DNA from 2 places in the Paenibacillus sp. 2RAB27 genome. Region 1 is predicted to be linked to the other one. Evidence: riboswitches for the same ligand, from Rfam matches in the RefSeq annotation. Region 1 holds a riboswitch; the other holds the start of a gene.
What was found. A riboswitch is a leader RNA that binds a small molecule or an ion and turns the genes downstream of it on or off. The one in region 1 is predicted to bind cyclic di-AMP.

Region 1 (11,716 bases):
ATGATGATGAAGAGATCTGCACGCAATACGGCTTCTTTCTCTTTCGCACCAATCGCCGCGAGCTCTTGAAGTGAATCGATACCTGTATGCATCGTCCAATCGTATGTTTGAAGATATCCCATAGACTTCAACTGCTTCGCAACATATCGGACATTGTCGATGTTTTTGAAACTGGATGCAAGATAGAATTTCAATTGGATCCCCTCTCTTCTCTTCTCCCTACTTACTTTTGCTCAGCTAAAATTTTCAACTGCTCATTCCGATAGTTCAAAAATCGTGTCATATATCTCCTCAACACAACCCTCTCAACGATCCATCCGACCCAGCCCAGCGGGGCCTCAAAAGTTAATGTATCTTTCATCAAAGTTTTATTACCTAAATCGATAAATTCGTGCTCATGCCTCATACTTTTAAACGTACCCTGCAACATCTCATCAACAAAGCGGTAAGGCCGAGCATAATTCGATATGAGTGACTTGTGTTTTTGCCTAATGAAGAAATGTCTCGCCTCAAAAGTAACTGTATCCCCTCCACTAATCATGCCTGTTGTCGTTCCAGCTATCGCTCGTTCCTTGGTATGTGGCCAAACAGTCCGCGTATGTATATCAATATTCGTTGCCATGTCAAAGCAAACATCAATAGATGCTTTTATTTCGATTTCTGTGAAAATCTTAATCACKGGATGCACCTCAATATTCTTTCTGTATCAATTTAGATTTTCAGCTACATAATACGATCCTTGCCGATCCATATGATATATAATACCATCACATACAATTAGTAGGTTGGATTTATTGGATTTTATCCATTGTTGCGGAACGTAGTTCCCCTTCGCAGTACAGGTGACCCACACTGAAGCGTTAATACAAAAAACAGCCTCCCAAGGGAGACTGCCACAATCCACGATTATCACGTAACTTAACTTAATTACTTATAAATTCCTGTACCCACTCACCGTTGTAATAACCCACGCCAATTTGGGTATAGTTCGGACTCAAAATATTCGCTCTATGACCTGAACTATTCATCCATGCTGTCATGACAGCATCAGGCGTTTGTTGACCTTTGGCGATGTTTTCACCCGCGTAGGAATAAGAGATGCCATAGGAGCTCATCATATCAAAAGGTGACCCGTAAGTTGGCGATGTATGATCGAAATAGCCGTTATTGTACATGTCTTTCGCTTTATCCAGTGCCATCGCGGTAAGTGCGCTATTGCTGGTCAAAGGCTTCAATCCAGCCTTCGTTCTCTCCTGGTTGACTAAGGTAACCACTTGGCTAGCGAAAGTGGATTGCGTAGGTGCTGGCGTAACCTGTGGTTTAGTCGCAACAGTTGTACCCGTGCTTCCTGGGATGTTGAGCTTCATGCCCGACCAAATCACGTTCGGGTTGGATACTTGCGGATTCGCCTTGATCAGCGAAGTAAGGCTGACGCCATATTTTTTCGAGATTAACCACATGGTATCGTTGCCTGCTACCGTGTGCGTTCCCGTAGCAGCAAATGCTGAGTTCGCCCCCATCAAGACGGTCAAACCTAGTGCTCCTGTAACTACAAGCTTCTTGTAACGTTTCACTATAAACCTCTCCTTTTCGCGGCCTGCGAGGTTAGCTGTCGGATTCGGATCAAAGAGTAATCACCCGGCCGCGCATAACGCGACTTCACCCCAAAGATTGGTTCCCCCGTGCTTCAAAAAAGCTTCGGCCTTCTAAGTTTTGATCCAGCATGGATCTCAACGATTGTAACATGGGAATTCAGTGAGATCATGACTCAAAATTTACCATCAACAACACGATCTGGATATATCCTCCTTTATTCATACAACTTTTCTCACCATCCCGCGTCTAATCAGTAGCAATACTAACTTAGAAAAGGGTGATGGTTTTGAAGAAATTTGCTATAAAATGCTCGATTGTCATTCTCGGATTGATGAGCGGATTGTTACCGTTACTTCCCATGCAAGCTTCAGCAAGCGTATCTGTGAAGGCATCTCTGCCCTATTTTCCAATTCAAATCAATGGTCAAGACATGGATATTACCCATAGCCAATACCCGTTTCTGGTGTATAAAGACATCACTTACCTACCCATGACATGGAACAATTTCCAAACGCTCGGCATTGAATACAACTGGAGTGAATCCGATGGATTGCAGATTTGGTCAAATCGGAATTTCCCTCCACCCATTCATCAAAACCCGCTTGAACAGGATCTGACAACCAAAAGTAATGCAAGCAGTTACTCTGTCCAAATTTCCGATGTGCCAATTACGATGAATCAAGTAGAAATCAATAATCAAACAGAGCCCTACCMTTTTCTAACGTATCAAGATGTGATTTATATGCCTTTGACTTGGCGATTCGTCCATGATCTTCTTCAGATTGACATCCAATGGGGTGATGATGCAGGACTTTCGCTAGTCGGTGGGCAAAATGCTATCTATTCCATCATCGGTGACGATGATAGTTCACTATATTTCTACTCCCTGCTTTCCGCGGACCCTGCAAAATCCATGCTTAAGATGGATAAAAACAACTATCAAATCGAATGGAAAAACAATGAAGAACAAGATCAATTCTTCAAAGGACTTTCTAGTTCTCCCCATCCATTAGCTGGTAAACCAATAKAGTTAGTGCGTAAAGATCGCGATTTGTACTACGGTAATGTAAAAGTATACACACTTACAGACTCCGATGTATGGGAATCGGCAGCCTGGGGAGCACCTGTCCATACGTACGCGGCATTTCCTGCTGGCGATCAACGGGTAATCATATCCGTTAATCTGACCTTGCCGATTGCCGCTATTGGTCCAAATTATGGCACGACCTATACATTTCTTATTCAAAATGGGAACGTGACCCGACTCGAAGATTTCAATCAAAAGCTAGACCGCGTCATCCCGAATCCAGATGGTACCGTGTGGATTGCTTCTGCTAAATTACCTAGTCGAAGTGGCTATATTTCGGGTAGTGCCCGCGTTGGCTTGCTAGACCAAGTAGGAACGCTTCACATGGTAAATGAAAAGCTTCATGAATTGGATGTCAATGCATTAGGTATAACTAATCTTTCATTGACCAATCCTGCATCTACCGATGGAAGCCTCTATATCGTATTGAATGGCATCTCGAATAAGGATTATGCTGTGCAAGATACAGCTGGACTGTACAAACTGAATACGAAATTAGAAACAAAACGGTTATCCGACTATGTCTTTGGCGACTATTATTTGGATAAGAACAGAAACATTTTCATTAAACATCGCAACAATACGATAGAGAATCTGACTACGGGTGAGATGGGAACATGGTTTGATTATGAATTAGCTAAAATGAAATGAAAATACGCGTGTTAGTAAAAAGCAAGAGGCTAGTGGATATATCCATTAGCCTCTTGCTTTTTCGTGCAATCCAGCAAAAATAAGCTTGAAAGCTCAAGCTTGTCATATGTTCTATTTTTAAAATTTGCCTACGGATAGCGCTTGGTATTCCCACAACACATGCTGTACCTCTTTAAATCGTTCCTCATGGCATTGGATAATGACAGCAAGCTCGGGTAATCGCTCTTTTTTGCGAATAACATGTTTAAGTAGCTTCGTTTGTATGATGCGTGTGAGGCAATACCCCACAATAAATCCGCAAATAGCGCAAATAACTCCCCAAATAATTGGCCCCCAATACAATATGAAGCCGAAACTAATCCCAATGACAGTGAATGCCGTGGATGTTGCCATACCAACCTCGAAGGCCAGCGCTTTCTTGTTCGGATTTGAATTGTAATTATGATCGGGTATGTCCATATAGTTTTCCATCATGATAACCATGATTTCATTACGAGCTAGACCCATCTGTTCAAGTACGGCTAGTGCTTCCTCCACTTCTATCGAGTGCTCAAAAGTACTAATGATCAGCATGCGGGTCATTCTCCTTCTCAAACAGACGTAATGGAAAATGTGGATACTTTTCTGCTAAGTATTGCTTCTGCTCTAGACGAAAAAGTCGATTATGATCTTGCGCTGTCATAAATGCGTCATACACAGAGCCTCCAATGACTGACGGCATGAATAATAGCCAATGTGGATTTAGTAGTGCAGTCGATTTGGATAACTTACCAAGTATCAGATAAAGAGTAGCTTCGTGTGATCGCGACATGGTCAAATAAATAAACCACCAGAGTACCCAATAGAATCCTAAAGCAATTCGGTTATTATATAAATGGCCGAGTCCCGGAAAAACAAAGGAACAGACCATAGCTGCCCCAGGTCTCTTGTAGCTAATATTCGTGATCGTCCAAGGTTTAATGAGATTGGAAGTAATTCTTGCTCCTTCAAGCTTTGCCAGATGGCATTGCTTATTCGCATCGATCGCCTTGATATAACTATCCCATATCGCGAACAAGTAAACGAAGGCATAGGCGAATGCCCACCTTGGCTCAATAACTTGTGCAGCCAACTCGAATTGCCCACTGAAGGAGTAATAGATCGCCTCATTGATTCTAGCAAGTGAATTGATGACCACTTCCCATGTTGATAACAGAAATCCGCGTATAAATTGATGGAGCAGGAAATGACCGAATCCAGGAAAGGAAGCTGACCACCACGCTATTATCTTCGGATCCTGCCAACGCAGGCTAGTTAAACCGTCCAGACTTAATAAAGCTTGCTGTCTCCGTGGCGGATGCTCTTGTACAGAACTCAAGTTCGATCGATTCTCCTTGTCGATTTAGATTTTTGATCAATCCAATGCTTTTTCAGCTTTGTAAATACAAGAACACACAGCGTCTGCACGATGAGATACACGCAAAAAGAATAGCTTAATTTCCAGTGTAGGTACTGAAATACATCAAAATAAACATTTAAAGATTCATAGGCTGTTCCTATTAATGAACAACCTAATATATAGAAAGGAATCATCAACCCACGAATACGGAACCTGATGTAGTAATAAGCAAAAAAATAACCAAAGACAGGATATAAAGACCATGTTAGAATATCTGCAAAATCGAAATACGGATAAATATTCGTGTTATAGAGGTCAAACGGTGGTACGGCAATGATCGTATCCAAATTTTTGGCCGTATTCAGACTGAAAAGCATCATAATGATACTCACAGATTTTGGCATGTTACTTGGCAGAAACCACATAAAACCATAACTTAACACGAGACAAACGAGTGTAAATATCGTATTCCTTTGCAATAGCACATCAAGGTGACTCAAATGGTATTCCTTCCTTTCGCATAACTAAACGATACAATAGTAGTGCAAGTCCTGTACAAATAAGGAGCAAGACACTTTCCAAATATGACCAAGATACTCTCCACTGTTCAGAGTAGTGAACAATTCCTAAGTTTTGCATGCAAAATTTCAATACCACATGAAAGATTGAGAAAATAAAGATGGACAACGTCTTGTACAATAATCCACGTATTTTTACAAACTGCTCTATGGCCCATATCACTATAATCGGCGTAATCACTTGTTGATATATGATTCTAAAGATGATATCCGATAACCGAGGTGAAGGAATCAATAACTGATAATTCAAGGTGATAATCATAAAGTAGACACCATGCAGTAAAAGTACAATTAACCAGCAGAAGATTGTTTCAAACAGTTGCAACCTTCGCTTTATAACGAAAAAGGTAATGATGGTAAGGATATAAAATGTAATGAGCAGAATTTTTCCCATGCTTGCAGCACCATTGTCCCCTTCATCAACACATGTTTTTAACAAATATGCCCAACTTTGCACACATTTAGTACTGATTAGAAAAGGCACACCTTGCTACTAATCTTAATAGAAATCAAAACATGATATACTAGAACTTATTGTTTCTGTTGATCTGTTTTAGGAAAGTTAGGAGTGATGTCAAATGTTTGACAAAGATGTAAGAATTGCTTTAGGTACGAACAATCAAGCAAAGCGGGCTGCTGTGGTAGTGGCTACGGGGATAGAACCGATTTGTCACGCTGTCCCTTCTGGTGTATCTGACCAGCCAATGACGGAAGATGAAACCATTCTTGGTGCGATCACGCGGGCCAAAAATGTGCTTGAGGCAGAGCCTGAAGCCAACTTTGGACTTGGACTTGAGGGTGGCCTTACATTCGACAGCATCCATACGAGGCAGTGGTATCTCTTCTCTGTTTGCGCCGCTTGGGATGGAAATCAGCTCTATGTCGGCAAAGGTTTATATTTCCCCATTCCCAAAGAAATTGGAGAGAAATTAATGCAAGGTGGAACCGAGCTGCGCCACATCATAGATGAACTGAGCAGCACGGTCGGGAGTAATCACAAAGAAGGCGCTTATGGTCTATTTACGAATGGTCGAATTACACGAAGTGATATATTTCGGGATGCGGTCATTGCAGCACTGACACCTTTTCAATCCACGTTTTATAAGTAAAAGTAGGCCAAGGTAAAGTGAAAGAGGGCAGCCAGCAAGTAGAAGATTCTACTAGCAGGTGCCCTCTTTGTTTCACTTATAGATAGGTGCAATGCGGTTAATCCGATTCGGTCCATATTCCGCCGGTAGTCTTTCGACTGCCCTTTGACATTCGTCCGACAGTCCAGCGTCCAATCATGAAATACCGTAAATTGCTCATCTTTGGTTATATGAATATCGAAGTTTTCGTACTCGCTTCATACGTCCTCCGTAGTACTAACGTCTGCTTGAGAAACGTCATTAGATTCATACTCCAAACTTTTGATTGTGAGCAAGGCACTAGTACGTTTACCCACCAGTAATTCGATAGATTGATTGAGATGAAATTTTTCATATTCTCTTGCTTTTACACGCACTTTCATTAACTTTCCATTTGGTTTTCGAATATGAATACGGAATTCTTCGATAAATTCTACTTTAGCCACTATTTTCTCCGCGTCTTTTTGGATGAGATCTATACTAATAATGACAGCTAGAATGAGAAATAGTCCAAGACAAAAACTGAAAATAACAATAAAACCAACTGGGCGATGGTCTCCAATATTAATGATTAGTTGTACCAAAGATAAGAAGAAAAAAATACAAACACTAACAAGTTGAGATTTTAATGATCGTTCGTATAGTTTCACAGTTAGCCCCCCTCCATAAATAGTATTCGCGAAAAGCCTCCTATTCCCTTTTTATGCCTGGTATGGAACAAATAATCCAAAAAATAAAAAGCCCGCTAGAGCTTCATAAGCTCCAACGAGCAACATTCGACTTTTAAAGTTTAACGAGCTTTCCTTTTCCGCTTATGAAATACAAACCAAGCGACTCCGATCGTTCCAGCCGCGAGCACGGCGCTAAACAAGAGAATGTAACTAAGATGAAATAGTTGCAACGAATCCCCTCCTCTGTCGATCACCCTTATCAATCCTGCTCTATTTAAGATGAGTCACACGATGCTAAACTATCCCTTATTCAAAGAAAAAAGACCCGCACGTCGTACGGATCCCCCTCTTACATCTTTTTAACAAACTCCGACTTTAATTTCATTGCTCCGAAATCATCGATTTTACAATCAATATCATGATCGCCTTCGACTAAGCGAATGTTTTTCACTTTTGTACCCATTTTGATAACGGATGAAGTCCCTTTGACTTTCAAATCTTTGATGACCGTAACGGAATCCCCATCTTTCAATACATTACCGTTCGCGTCTTTGACCACTTTCTGATCATCGCCATTCTCAACTTCACTGACTGATGAAGACCACTCATGCGCACACTCCGGGCACACCAGTAAATTTCCATCTTCATACGTATAAGCAGATTGGCATTTCGGGCAATTAGGCAACTCTTCCATGCTGTCAATTCCTCCATTCAATAGTGCTAATAGTGCCACAAACGAAGCGAAATGACAAGGTAAGTTCTGCCAAAATTATCTTATATTCACCAAAGGAAGTGACCGATTCTTAGCTTTCAACGCCAAATAACAAGCCGTCAAAATCGCCCCTATTGTTCCACAAATGATGTCTGTCATCGTATCGAGCAGGCTGCCATTCTGTGAATCAAGCCCGAAGAGATGGTCTGTCGCGAATTCATATATCTCCCAAACTCCAGCCATCGCAATGGAAAAGAACAAGCACAGCCACACCGCGACATGCGGTGAAGGTGGTTCAACCCCCTCTTGATGATTCGATGCTTTGCTATATATCAATAAACCGATGAAACAGAGGATCACGCCCGAGAAGAGATGCTCGATTTTATCTAGATAAGGGATGACGCCGTAATAGCCGAATTCATTCGCAAGGAACATCGTGACAAAAATAAACAACAGCACACAGAAACGCAGCGATGTAAATAGGGTCGTCTTCGTCCATTTGACGACGAGTCGAATGAGTTGAAGTACAGCCACAATGAGCACCGCCTGGAACATTTTCCCCCAGTTTCCTTTCACAAGAAAGTAAACAAAGCAACCTCCTGCCAGTACATACATGGCAAACTCAAAGAGATCATTCCACCGATCTTTGCCCTTCATCTGGTTCATCTCCCTATTGCTTATTGAAAAGGAAGCACCTTTATCGGGTATTTTTCCAATTACTTATTTATCCTATGCCCTTTTTTAAACGAAATGAATGTCTCTTTAATCACGAAATAAAAATCCCGCCTAGCCGTTTTACAGCGAAGGGCGGGTTTCATTCCTGACTATTTTTTGTCTGCAAGCCATGTAGATAACGAACTGATTTCATCATCGGATAGCTTTCCTTTAAAAGCAGGCATTGCACCCTTCCCATTCGCGATGATCGCGGTGAGTTGTTCCTTCGAGTACTTTCCACCAACCTTCTGGAGATTCGGTCCGACTAAACCCTCCAAATTGGCGCCATGACAGCTGACACAATTGGCCTTAAATACCGTCTGTGCATCAGCTTTAGTCGTTGTTCCTGTACTTGCTGATGCTGTTGGCGCGGTTGTTGTTCCTGCACTTGGGCTAGGTGTTGTATTACTTTTACCGCAAGCCGATAACGCTCCAGCAAGCAAAAGGGTGAGGACTACGATCTTTGTGTTCATGAGTATGCTTCTCCTCACATTCATAGGTTCAAAACCATTTATAGAAATCGGAAACCTACCACTACATTTCCCCCGTTTCCATATTTTCATGCAACTCATGCATAGGAAATACACTTACAGATCAACATATCCATAACTACCCAGAAGTACATAAAATTCCATGGAGGTATGACAAGTTGGCTGACAAAAACACGCACAATCATACGCCTGATCACTCACGTCGCCGTTTTCTCAAGTACACTGGAACTGCCATTGGTGGCGTCGTGGTTGGTGGCGTCATTGGAAGCGCAGTATCTGGAGGGTTTAAGAAAGATACTACCCAGACTTCTCCTTCGCCTTCCGTAAGTCCGAAACCACAAGTCACGGCTGATTACAATCAAGCGCCGATGTTCTTCAATCAATCCCAACTGCAAATTACTGAAGCCGCAGCAGAGCGCATCTTTCCTAAGGACGACAGCGGACCAGGAGCTGCAGAACTAGGCGTTGCTTTTTTTATTGACCATCAGCTAGCCAGTCCTTGGGGTGTGAATGCCCGCACCTATCGGATGGGGCCTTTTGTGAAAGGTGAAGTCACACAGGGGGATTACCTCAGCATTCAACGTCATGAACTCATTACAATGGGGCTACATAGTCTTGAAGAAACAGCCAAAACCAAATATACGAAAGGCTTCGTAGATATTAAACCTGAAGAACAAGATGCGATTCTGACCTCCATGGAAAAAGGTGAAATCAGCGTCGTAAATGGAATTACAGGTAAAACCTTTTTCAACCAATTCCGTGTACTTGTGATGGAAGGTGTCTACTCCGATCCCTTGTACGGCGGGAATAAGAATATGGCTGGCTGGAAAATGCGTAATTACCCCGGCAACCAAATGACCTATACGAACATGATAGATAAAGATCAATTTGTCGTCATGGAGCCTCGCAGCTTACACGATCATTTTGCTCATTAAAGAACAAATTTCACGAAGGAAGGAATACGTTGATGGCTACTAAAATGCCGAAAGTCCCCGTTGTCATTGTAGGAATGGGATGGGTCGGGGGAATTATCGCCGCAGAATTAACGAAACAAGGAGTTAAAGTAGTTGGCTTAGAGCGCGGAAAGCCGCGCAGTACAGCAGACTACTATATGGTGCATGATGAGCTACGTTACGCTTCTCGCTATGATCTTATGCAGGATTTGTCCAAAGAAACCGTTACATTTCGCAATACGGAGAAAATGGCCGCTGTGCCGATGCGAGAGTACGGCTCCTTTCTGCTCGGTGAAGGTCTCGGCGGTGCAAGTGTTCATTGGAATGGACAAACCTATCGGTTTCTCCCTTATGATTTCGAGATTTATAGTAAAACTGTGGAACGCTATGGGAAGCAGAAAATTCCTGAAGGCATGATGATCCAGGATTGGGGCATCACGTATGACACGTTAGAGCCCTATTTCGATAAATTCGAGAAATTGGCTGGTATTTCTGGTGATACTGAGCAGAATCCACTTGTAGGCAAGCGTTCCGCTCCGTTCCCGACCAAACCGATGGTGAAAACGCCGATCTTGAAATTGTTCGAAGATGCGACCAAAAAACTCGGGTACCATCCCTATATGATGCCTTCGGCAAACTTGTCGGAACAATATACGAACCCTGATGGCATTACCCGTGCAGCCTGTCAATATTGCGGTTATTGCGAACGGTTTGGTTGTGAGTATGGGGCCAAAGCGGATGTGATCGTAACCTCGCTCCCCATTGCACAGAAATCCGGCAATTTCGAGTTACGCTCTTACTCCAACGTGACTCAGGTCCTGAACGATGGTAAAAAAGCGAGCGGCGTTGTATACGTGAATACCGTTACAGGAGAGCAATTCGAGCAGCCCGCGGATGTCGTCATCATGGCCAGCTATGTATTTAACAACATTAAGCTTCTGCTCACTTCCAAACTGGGTAAACCTTACGATCCTGCCACAGGAAAGGGAGTTATTGGTAAAAATTACTGCTACCAAACGAACGGCGGGAGTGCGACAGGCTTTTTCGATGAAAAGCAGTTCAACTTGTACGCGGGAGCTGGTTCTCTCGGCATGGAAATTCCTGATTTCAATGGAGATAATTTCGACCATACGAATCTGAATTTCATCCATGGCGCTGGTATCCGGATTTCGCAAACCGGCCAACGTCCGATTGCAAATAACTCTGTTCCCAAGGGTACACCTTCTTGGGGAAAAGATTTTAAACAGAAGTCGCTGAAGTATGCGAACAGTGTTCTATCTGTCTCGCCTCAGGGCAGCAGCATGCCATGGAAACATCATTATGTGGATTTGGATCCGACTTATAAGGATGCTTATGGTCTGCCACTGCCACGGATCACCTTCGATTTTGAAGAGCAGGATCGGCAAATGATCAAATTCGTTGCTGGTAAAGCGGCAGAAATTATGAAAGAAATGAACCCAACGACCATAGGGTCATCGGATACGTTAGCAGCGTACAACATTGTTCCGTATCAATCGACCCACAATACAGGCGGCGTAATTATGGGGTCAGATCCTTCCACTTCTGCGGTTAACTCGTATTTGCAAATGTGGGATGCCGAAAATGTGTTCGTCGTAGGCGCTTCCGCTTTCGCTCACAACAGTGGCTACAATCCAACAGGTACAGTTGGCGCGTTGGCTTACCGCGCTGTGGACGGTATTGCCAAATATTTGAAACAAGGTGGAAGTGTCGTTTAATGCGGACAGCCCACACGTTTCA
Region 2 (7,076 bases), on a different contig from region 1:
GGTACTGAACCCACGACATATTGTACAGGCAAACCTGCTAATCCAGATGCGGCAGGCGGTCAAAAATCCGGTTCCAAAGGCGATAACGGCTCTTGGTGGAACGATCTAAAACGTTGGTGGAACGACTAACATTCCACTAAATAAAAACACAAAAAGGCAGTACTAAGCGCGTCTTAGTCCTGCCTTTTTGCTGTCCTAGTATATGAGGTAACATACACTAGGGTATAGTATACCCGCTTCGACATTGCGGAACAATGGATGACACATAATGTTCATATTCTCCATATTCGCCGCTTTAAGCTTAGGAGAGTGCGTCCTTGAGGCTTTGATCCGAGCGGTTCCACCAGTCTTCGTTGTGCGCAATCAGACAGTTTCGAAGGGCTGTTCGCTCACTGTCAGACAAGCCCTCCAGGATGAATTTACGTTTCATCGCGCCGTCCATTTTGTTCACGTGCTCCGCAAGAATCTTCCATCCGCGGCGTGCTTCGGTGTCGACTAGCATTTCGCAAGCGGACATCCCCGCATAGTAGGCGCCCTCTTCTGTACGATCAACCGCTACCCACACGATCCACGCTTTACGACCATTAGGGACATCCTCCTTGTTCGTGGAGAACTTAATGCCTTTCTCGATCTTACTCTTCGCATGAAGAGTACCTTCATCCAAATACGCTTCATCCCCATCAATAATGATGCCGGAGACGTTACTCAGATCAATGGCTCCTGCACCGAAGCCTTTGTGATTCACTTTCGAGCTTACTATATTTAAGGCCAGCTTCTTCTTATCCGCTTCCATAAGGGCACCTTCCACTCTACATTAGGTTAAAATGACGACATGCTTTCATTGTAGCGAAAGTCTCCCAGTAGAACAAGTGGCGGCGGGCTCCCATGGACATTTATCATATTTCTTTCACCTCGCAGAAATATTCCCTAGGTTGTCTACATATACATGCTGTAGATGCTTGTTTAGGCGGGGTGAATCTCATGGATATGAATGCTCTATTCAATAGCCGCAAGGTACAATGGTTTGCTGTCATGCTCCTTGCAGCCGGCGCAGTGTTAATAACGAACACCTTGCTCCCCTCCACACCAAGAGGGACTGTTCCTGTCGTCTCTAAAGATGTTCCCCATGTTCAGACACCGGACATGCAGCCTGCAGATAATGGCAAACCGTTAGAAACCTCAACACCACTTAGTTATCGTATTGCCGAATATCACATGAATGTTGCCTACACACCAGAAACGAGGCAGCTCCAAGGCCAACAAACACTCACGTGGGAAAATCCAGGCTCAGTTCCTGTACAAGAAATGTATTTTCACCTCTATCCGAATGCGTTCGCTTCGAAGAAAACGACATTCATGCGCGAGTCTGGCGGGAAACTGCGTGAAGATGAAGCGAAAGACGAGAGTAGCGGCAGTATGGAACTGCTCTCCGTGAAATCAGATACAGGTGATGATCTGACCAAGCGGATGTCATTCGTTCAGCCGGATGACGGCAATAAGGATGACCACACGCTGCTCAAAATACCGTTATCCAAGCCTGTTGGACCTGGTGAACGTGTAACCATCAATACCGAATTCCTTGTTAAGCTGCCTGCAGCTTTTGCCAGAATGGGGTATGTCGATGACTTCGTTATGGCTGGACAATGGTTCCCGAAGGTTGCCGCTTATGAGCGCAAGGGAACTAGGGGACGGGCTGAACCTGGCTGGGATCTCCATCAATACCACGGAAATTCCGAGTTCTATGCGGATTTCGGCATGTACGATGTGAAAATTCAGGTGCCCGCAAATTATATTGTGGCTGCGACTGGATTTCCTGTTAAACCTGCTGTGACGGACAAGGGCACGAAGACATACCAATTCTATGCTGAGGATGTGCATGACTTCGCTTGGTCAGCCTCTCCTCATTTCATCTATGTGGAAGAGCCTTTCTCAGCCCCACAGGTTCCCGGAGTCAAAATCAAACTGTATCTTGATCCTAATCATCAGGATTTAAAAGATCGTTACATGTATGCGGCCAAAAAAGCACTCTCCCGTTACAGTCAGTGGTACGGAACGTATCCGTACTCTACTCTTTCCATCGTCGTCCCCCCTCCTGGCGGGAATGGTGCTGGCGGCATGGAATATCCAACCTTAGTCACCGCATGGGGAGCTAGCGACAAAGATCCAGACTTGGAACTGGAACGCGTCGTCGTCCATGAGATCGGCCACCAATTCTTCTATGGGCTTGTAGCCAGCAATGAATTCGAGGAAGCATGGCTTGATGAAGGCTTCACCTCTTATGCAGAAGATAAAGTGATGGAAGTCGAATACGGCGAAGCACCTAATTTACCTGTTGAATCCAGTTATATCACCTCACCAAATGGACTGCAGAAGAATGCATGGGCTTACACAGGGCATGATCAATATGCTGAAAATGTGTACACGCGTGGCAAGCTCGTACTCAAAGCCATTGAGCAGCAAGTCGGCACCAAGACGATGGATCGTATCATGAAATCCTATTTCCAAAAGTGGCAGTTCAAACATCCGTCTACGAAGGATTTCCAACAGGTCGTGGAGGAGATCAGCAAAACAGATTGGAACGATTTCTTTAATCAATATGTCTATGGCAATCTGATGATGGATTACTCCGTCGAAAGTGTCCATGTAAAGCCTCAAGGCAACAAGGGATCCGAGACTTATGAAAGCACAGTCCGCATCGTTAAGTTTGGCGGCAACTCACCTGAAGTGCCGATTCAGTTCCACTTCGCAGATGGCACATTGTTAGATAAAACATGGGATGGCAAGGAAGGCAGCATCGATTTCAAATTAACGCATACCTCGCCTGTCGACTGGGTGCGCATCGATCCCAAGTACACGCTCATACTCGAAAATAAGCACATCAACAACTTTTATCAAACGCAATTAAATACGAAGCTTCAAATTCGGTGGAATCTTGGCATTATTCAATTCCTGCAAGCCATTTTTGGCTCAGTCGCCTGGTAAGGACTTGGCTTACGTCTCATGACAAACTCTGAGCGTATGCTTACGATGCTAGTTTCCCAGAATAAACGACTACACCGTCCCTCAAGGACGTATCACAGTGTTTATGGAGAAATATAAGCATTGTATAAACTGCAACTATACTTTCTTATATTTTAAAGAAAACGTTAAGGAGGGACCCTCGTTGGCCACCTATATCAAAGCAGGCTTCAGGGCAGCTATGGCGCAGCCCTTTGCCACGATCTTTTTATTCCTATATCAGATGGGTTGGGGTATTCTCCTGTATAAGCTCGTACAAGGTGTTCTTGTCCCCCTCATGCATCGGTTCCCTGGCGCTGAGCAACCCAAGCAGGCCTTGCAGATTTTCCTAGCAGAGGGCCAGTTTCAGTTAATTAAAACAGATCTCAGCTATTCCTATCTATGGTGGCTTGCTGCACTCTTATGTGCGCGCATGCTGCTGACGCCTCTCTTAAATAGCGGTGTCTACTATTCGCTCACTCACCCTCACCAGAATGCCGGCTATCGCTTCTTTCGCGGGATGAAGCAGCTCATGCTCCCCTTCCTGCTCGTGTATTTGATCCGCATCGCGCTTACACTATTCCCACTCATCTGGCTTATTCCCAAAGCCGCCTATATGCTGGGACATAGCGGCTCTTATGAGCAGATCGTTCTCAAGCTTCTACCTTGGCTGCTCAGTTTAATGGTCTATGGCTTTGTCCTGCAGTTGCTGTTCATGTATGTGCAATTCGCCATCGCGGCCAAACTGGGGATTACATCGACAATCATCTCTTTCTTTCGATATTCGCTGCCGATTATTGGACTTGCCATCATCCTATTACTGTTCACAGGACTTTTGGCAGGGGTCACAGTCACGGCTACTTACCTATGGGCAGGACTGGTAGCCCTCATCATTTATCAATTGTATCCCCTCTTCCACATTTTTTTCCAAATTTGGGGCATTTCTTCCCAATATCAGCTGCTTTCAGCCAAAATACCTAACTAATATCCAGCAAAACAGTGAATAGCTTACGCGCTCTCCCCTTCTCTTTGAGAAAGGGGCTTTTTTTTGTCTATTTCCCGAACTATTTGCCTATTTTTCCGCCTTTTTTTAAACAAAAAAAGAGGAATTTCATTGTTTATGACGAATTAAAAGGACTAGCATCAGAAAACCAAATTTTTCATGCCGAATTCCTCAGTTTATGGGGAAACGGGGGAACCACTCCGGGTGAATTGATCTTGCAAGACAGGGATCATAGGGAACCTTCAACCGAACCCTCCAGCTAACCTCGTAGGCACCGGAAGGAGACAAGCAGTTGAAGAAAGTAGTTGCTCTTGTTTTTAGTCTTGTTTTGTTTTTGAGTGTAAGTGTAGGAAGCGTTTTCGCATCGTCCTCCATGGACAACGCAGTCGAAGATCTCGTAGGAACTCCCTACAAATGGGCAGGAACGACAACCAAAGGCTTTGATTGCTCTGGTTTCACATCCTACTTATTCGATGAGTTCGGCATCGACCTTCCACACAGCTCCAAATCGCAAAACAGCGAAGGCTACTGGGTTGACAAAAAAGATCTTCGTAAGGGCGATCTTGTATTTTTCAACACGGATGGCAGCGGTATCTCTCATGTAGGTATGTACCTCGGAGACGGTGAATTCGTTCACTCCGCTACCAATCAAGGTGTTGTGAAGAATAAGTTGAGCGAATCCTATTATGCGAAGCGATATGTATCCGCCAGACGTGTTCTGTGGGATGATATCTACAATCAACTAACTGCTGAATCCAAGTAATGTTCTCGCTACAGAATGAAGCCCTGCTAAGCTTTGCTCGAAAGAGCAGCTTGCAGGGCTTCATTCATTTGAACGAGGTTATCGGCGTATACTACAATATCAAAATAAACGTCTACAACGTCCTTCGAGGACTTCTCAAAGTGTTTACGGAGAAAACAGCCGAATTTTTATGTTCCGCATATACATGCTGGTATTTTGAACAAAGGCCTCTGGCCTCAGGAAGGAAAAGAACGCATGGACAACACACAAGACAATATTTCACCCCCATTTCCCGGCATCGTTCGATCCATTGATGAAATTAGAGATCATATTGGAGAGCCTCATCCTGCGGTACAAAATAAAGTCATCAATCAAATTGACGAACATGCTCAAGCGTTCATCGCCAAATCACCTTTATTCTTCTTATCTACATCAGGTGCGGATGGATTGTGTGATGTGTCCCCCCGTGGCGATGGCCCAGGTTTCGTTCGCGTTCTCGATAATCACCGCTTGATTTATCCAGAAAGACTCGGAAACCGTCGAATAGATTCTATGCAAAATATAGTAAACAACCCGCAGGTGGGTCTCTTATTCATCATTCCAGGCGTCGACATGGTGCTCCGCGTCAATGGTCGCGCTTGGCTGACGAGAGATGAAGAGCTCCTTGCGACTATGCAGCTTAATGGGAAATCGCCGATCGTCGCTGTTGGCGTCGAGGTGCAGGAATGTTTCGTACACTGCAGTCGTGCACTTAAACTTTCGAAGATATGGGATACCGCTACGTGGGTACCCGAACAGGAGCAGCCAGACGGCATGGATATGTTCCGCGCGCATCTGGCATTGAACAACATAGCGCTAGAGGAATAAGGATAAGCTAACTAGGTCGCAGCCAAAATGGATAACTTGACATGACATGTTAGCCAGACTATAATAACGGCATGTCGTTTTCTAGGGTTCCGCGGCGTTTCACTGCCGGCTGGTCCAAGGGAAAACACACAGCAAATATGCTGTGGTCACGGAGGGAGAAAAGCCCGGGAGTCTATCGCAACAGTGCGATATTCCCGGGCTTTTCTCTGTTTATTTTGTGGCACTGACATCGTAAATCATAAATTCGCACATGAAGGAGTGTTCATTATGGCATGGTTATTTCTAGCTATTGCAGGTGTATTTGAGGTCGTATGGGCCATTTCATTGAAATTTTCCAATGGGTTTACGCGACTAGTCCCGTCGATTGTTACGATTCTAGGCATGATCGTTAGTTTCTATTTCTTAGCTGCAGCAACGAAAACTCTTCCGATCGGAACGGCCTATGCGGCCTGGACTGGCATCGGTGCTGTAGGCGCGATTATCATTGGCACTCTTTTTCTCGATGAACCGATCAGCTTAGTTCGTATCTTGTTTATGGTCTTGATTCTGGTCGGCGTGCTCGGACTGAAATTTACGTCAGGGCACTAGGGAGTATTGGTCGCTTACACGCCACTCATCTGCGTGACAACGTTGGCAAAATTATACTCATGGTTATGGCCACCTTATTTTAGTGAAAAATGAACCCGGTGTTGGGCTACTTGATTGTATAGCTCACATACCAGAAGCTGCCCCCTACAAAGATGCGCAAATGCTGTGACAAGGGTCGAAAAATGTCATTTAACTCTTCGTAAGTAAAATAATTCTTAAGTATTTCATGCTTGGAGCCGTCGGCTAGCTCGCGTCTTTTGTAGGTGTCTTCGCTCTCCTCATGCGTGATAAGCTCGCCGCCTCTGCCAGGCACATACATATTATCTGCAATGAACACCTGCGCTCCGCTGCCCAATCGTTCATGGAAGCCTTGTAAAAAGCTGTCGATCCGATTCCGCGGAATATGCGAGAACCAGAAGTTGGCCAGCCCGTAATCGAACTCCCCACTTATCCCGGAGAGCTCATACGCATCTCCTTCCTTGAAAGACGCATTCCCCTTCGGCCATGACTTCGATTCCGCGATGCGCAGTACCTCTGGGCGAATGTCTACACCTACTAGCTGTGTCGCCGTTTCTGCGGCAATGTGTGACCAATAACCTGTGCCACAGGCAATTTCCAGCACACAGCGTCCCTCCACCTGCTTCTTCAGGATCTCCGACAGAAGGGCCAATTCTTGTTGATACTCCGCATCCTCGCGGTGATAAATCCGTTCATACTCCTCTGCCCGTGCGCCGTAGTAAGCTTGCATGCTCAGCTTCTCCTGGTCCAGAAGCGTCTGCTTCTCCTTCACTTCGTGCAGGATACGATGTCTCGCTGACAGCAGATCCGCAAAAATCGCGCCACCCTGTGCAGCATAATTCGCAAGCAGCCCCTGCGTCG

Region 2: linked by a shared signal. The riboswitch ahead of AB4114_RS31560 (C40 family peptidase) and the one ahead of AB4114_RS33015 (CAP domain-containing protein) in region 1 are both predicted to bind cyclic di-AMP.

What each region holds. Positions count from the first base shown of each region.
Region 1 covers NZ_JBFRGR010000050.1:22,597-34,312, forward strand. The annotation lists gene AB4114_RS33005 (group-specific protein) at 1-194, opposite strand, end outside; gene AB4114_RS33010 (SRPBCC family protein) at 224-679, opposite strand; gene AB4114_RS33015 (CAP domain-containing protein) at 924-1,574, opposite strand; cyclic di-AMP (ydaO/yuaA leader) riboswitch at 1,580-1,714, opposite strand; gene AB4114_RS33020 (hypothetical protein) at 1,883-3,334, shown strand; gene AB4114_RS33025 (hypothetical protein) at 3,452-3,907, opposite strand; gene AB4114_RS33030 (hypothetical protein) at 3,894-4,691, opposite strand; gene AB4114_RS33035 (hypothetical protein) at 4,688-5,212, opposite strand; gene AB4114_RS33040 (DUF84 family protein) at 5,869-6,399, shown strand; gene AB4114_RS33045 (hypothetical protein) at 6,636-7,067, opposite strand; gene AB4114_RS33050 (zinc ribbon domain-containing protein YjdM) at 7,438-7,782, opposite strand; gene AB4114_RS33055 (hypothetical protein) at 7,858-8,457, opposite strand; gene AB4114_RS33060 (c-type cytochrome) at 8,625-8,987, opposite strand; gene AB4114_RS33065 (gluconate 2-dehydrogenase subunit 3 family protein) at 9,164-9,940, shown strand; gene AB4114_RS33070 (GMC family oxidoreductase) at 9,973-11,694, shown strand.
Region 2 covers NZ_JBFRGR010000043.1:10,731-17,806, reverse strand. The annotation lists gene AB4114_RS31580 (transglycosylase domain-containing protein) at 1-129, shown strand, start outside; gene AB4114_RS31575 (YwhD family protein) at 302-793, opposite strand; gene AB4114_RS31570 (M1 family metallopeptidase) at 988-2,982, shown strand; gene AB4114_RS31565 (hypothetical protein) at 3,164-3,982, shown strand; cyclic di-AMP (ydaO/yuaA leader) riboswitch at 4,151-4,289, shown strand; gene AB4114_RS31560 (C40 family peptidase) at 4,293-4,763, shown strand; gene AB4114_RS31555 (MSMEG_1061 family FMN-dependent PPOX-type flavoprotein) at 4,998-5,609, shown strand; guanidine-I (ykkC/yxkD leader) riboswitch at 5,680-5,782, shown strand; gene sugE (quaternary ammonium compound efflux SMR transporter SugE) at 5,877-6,197, shown strand; gene AB4114_RS31545 (methyltransferase domain-containing protein) at 6,304-7,076, opposite strand, start outside.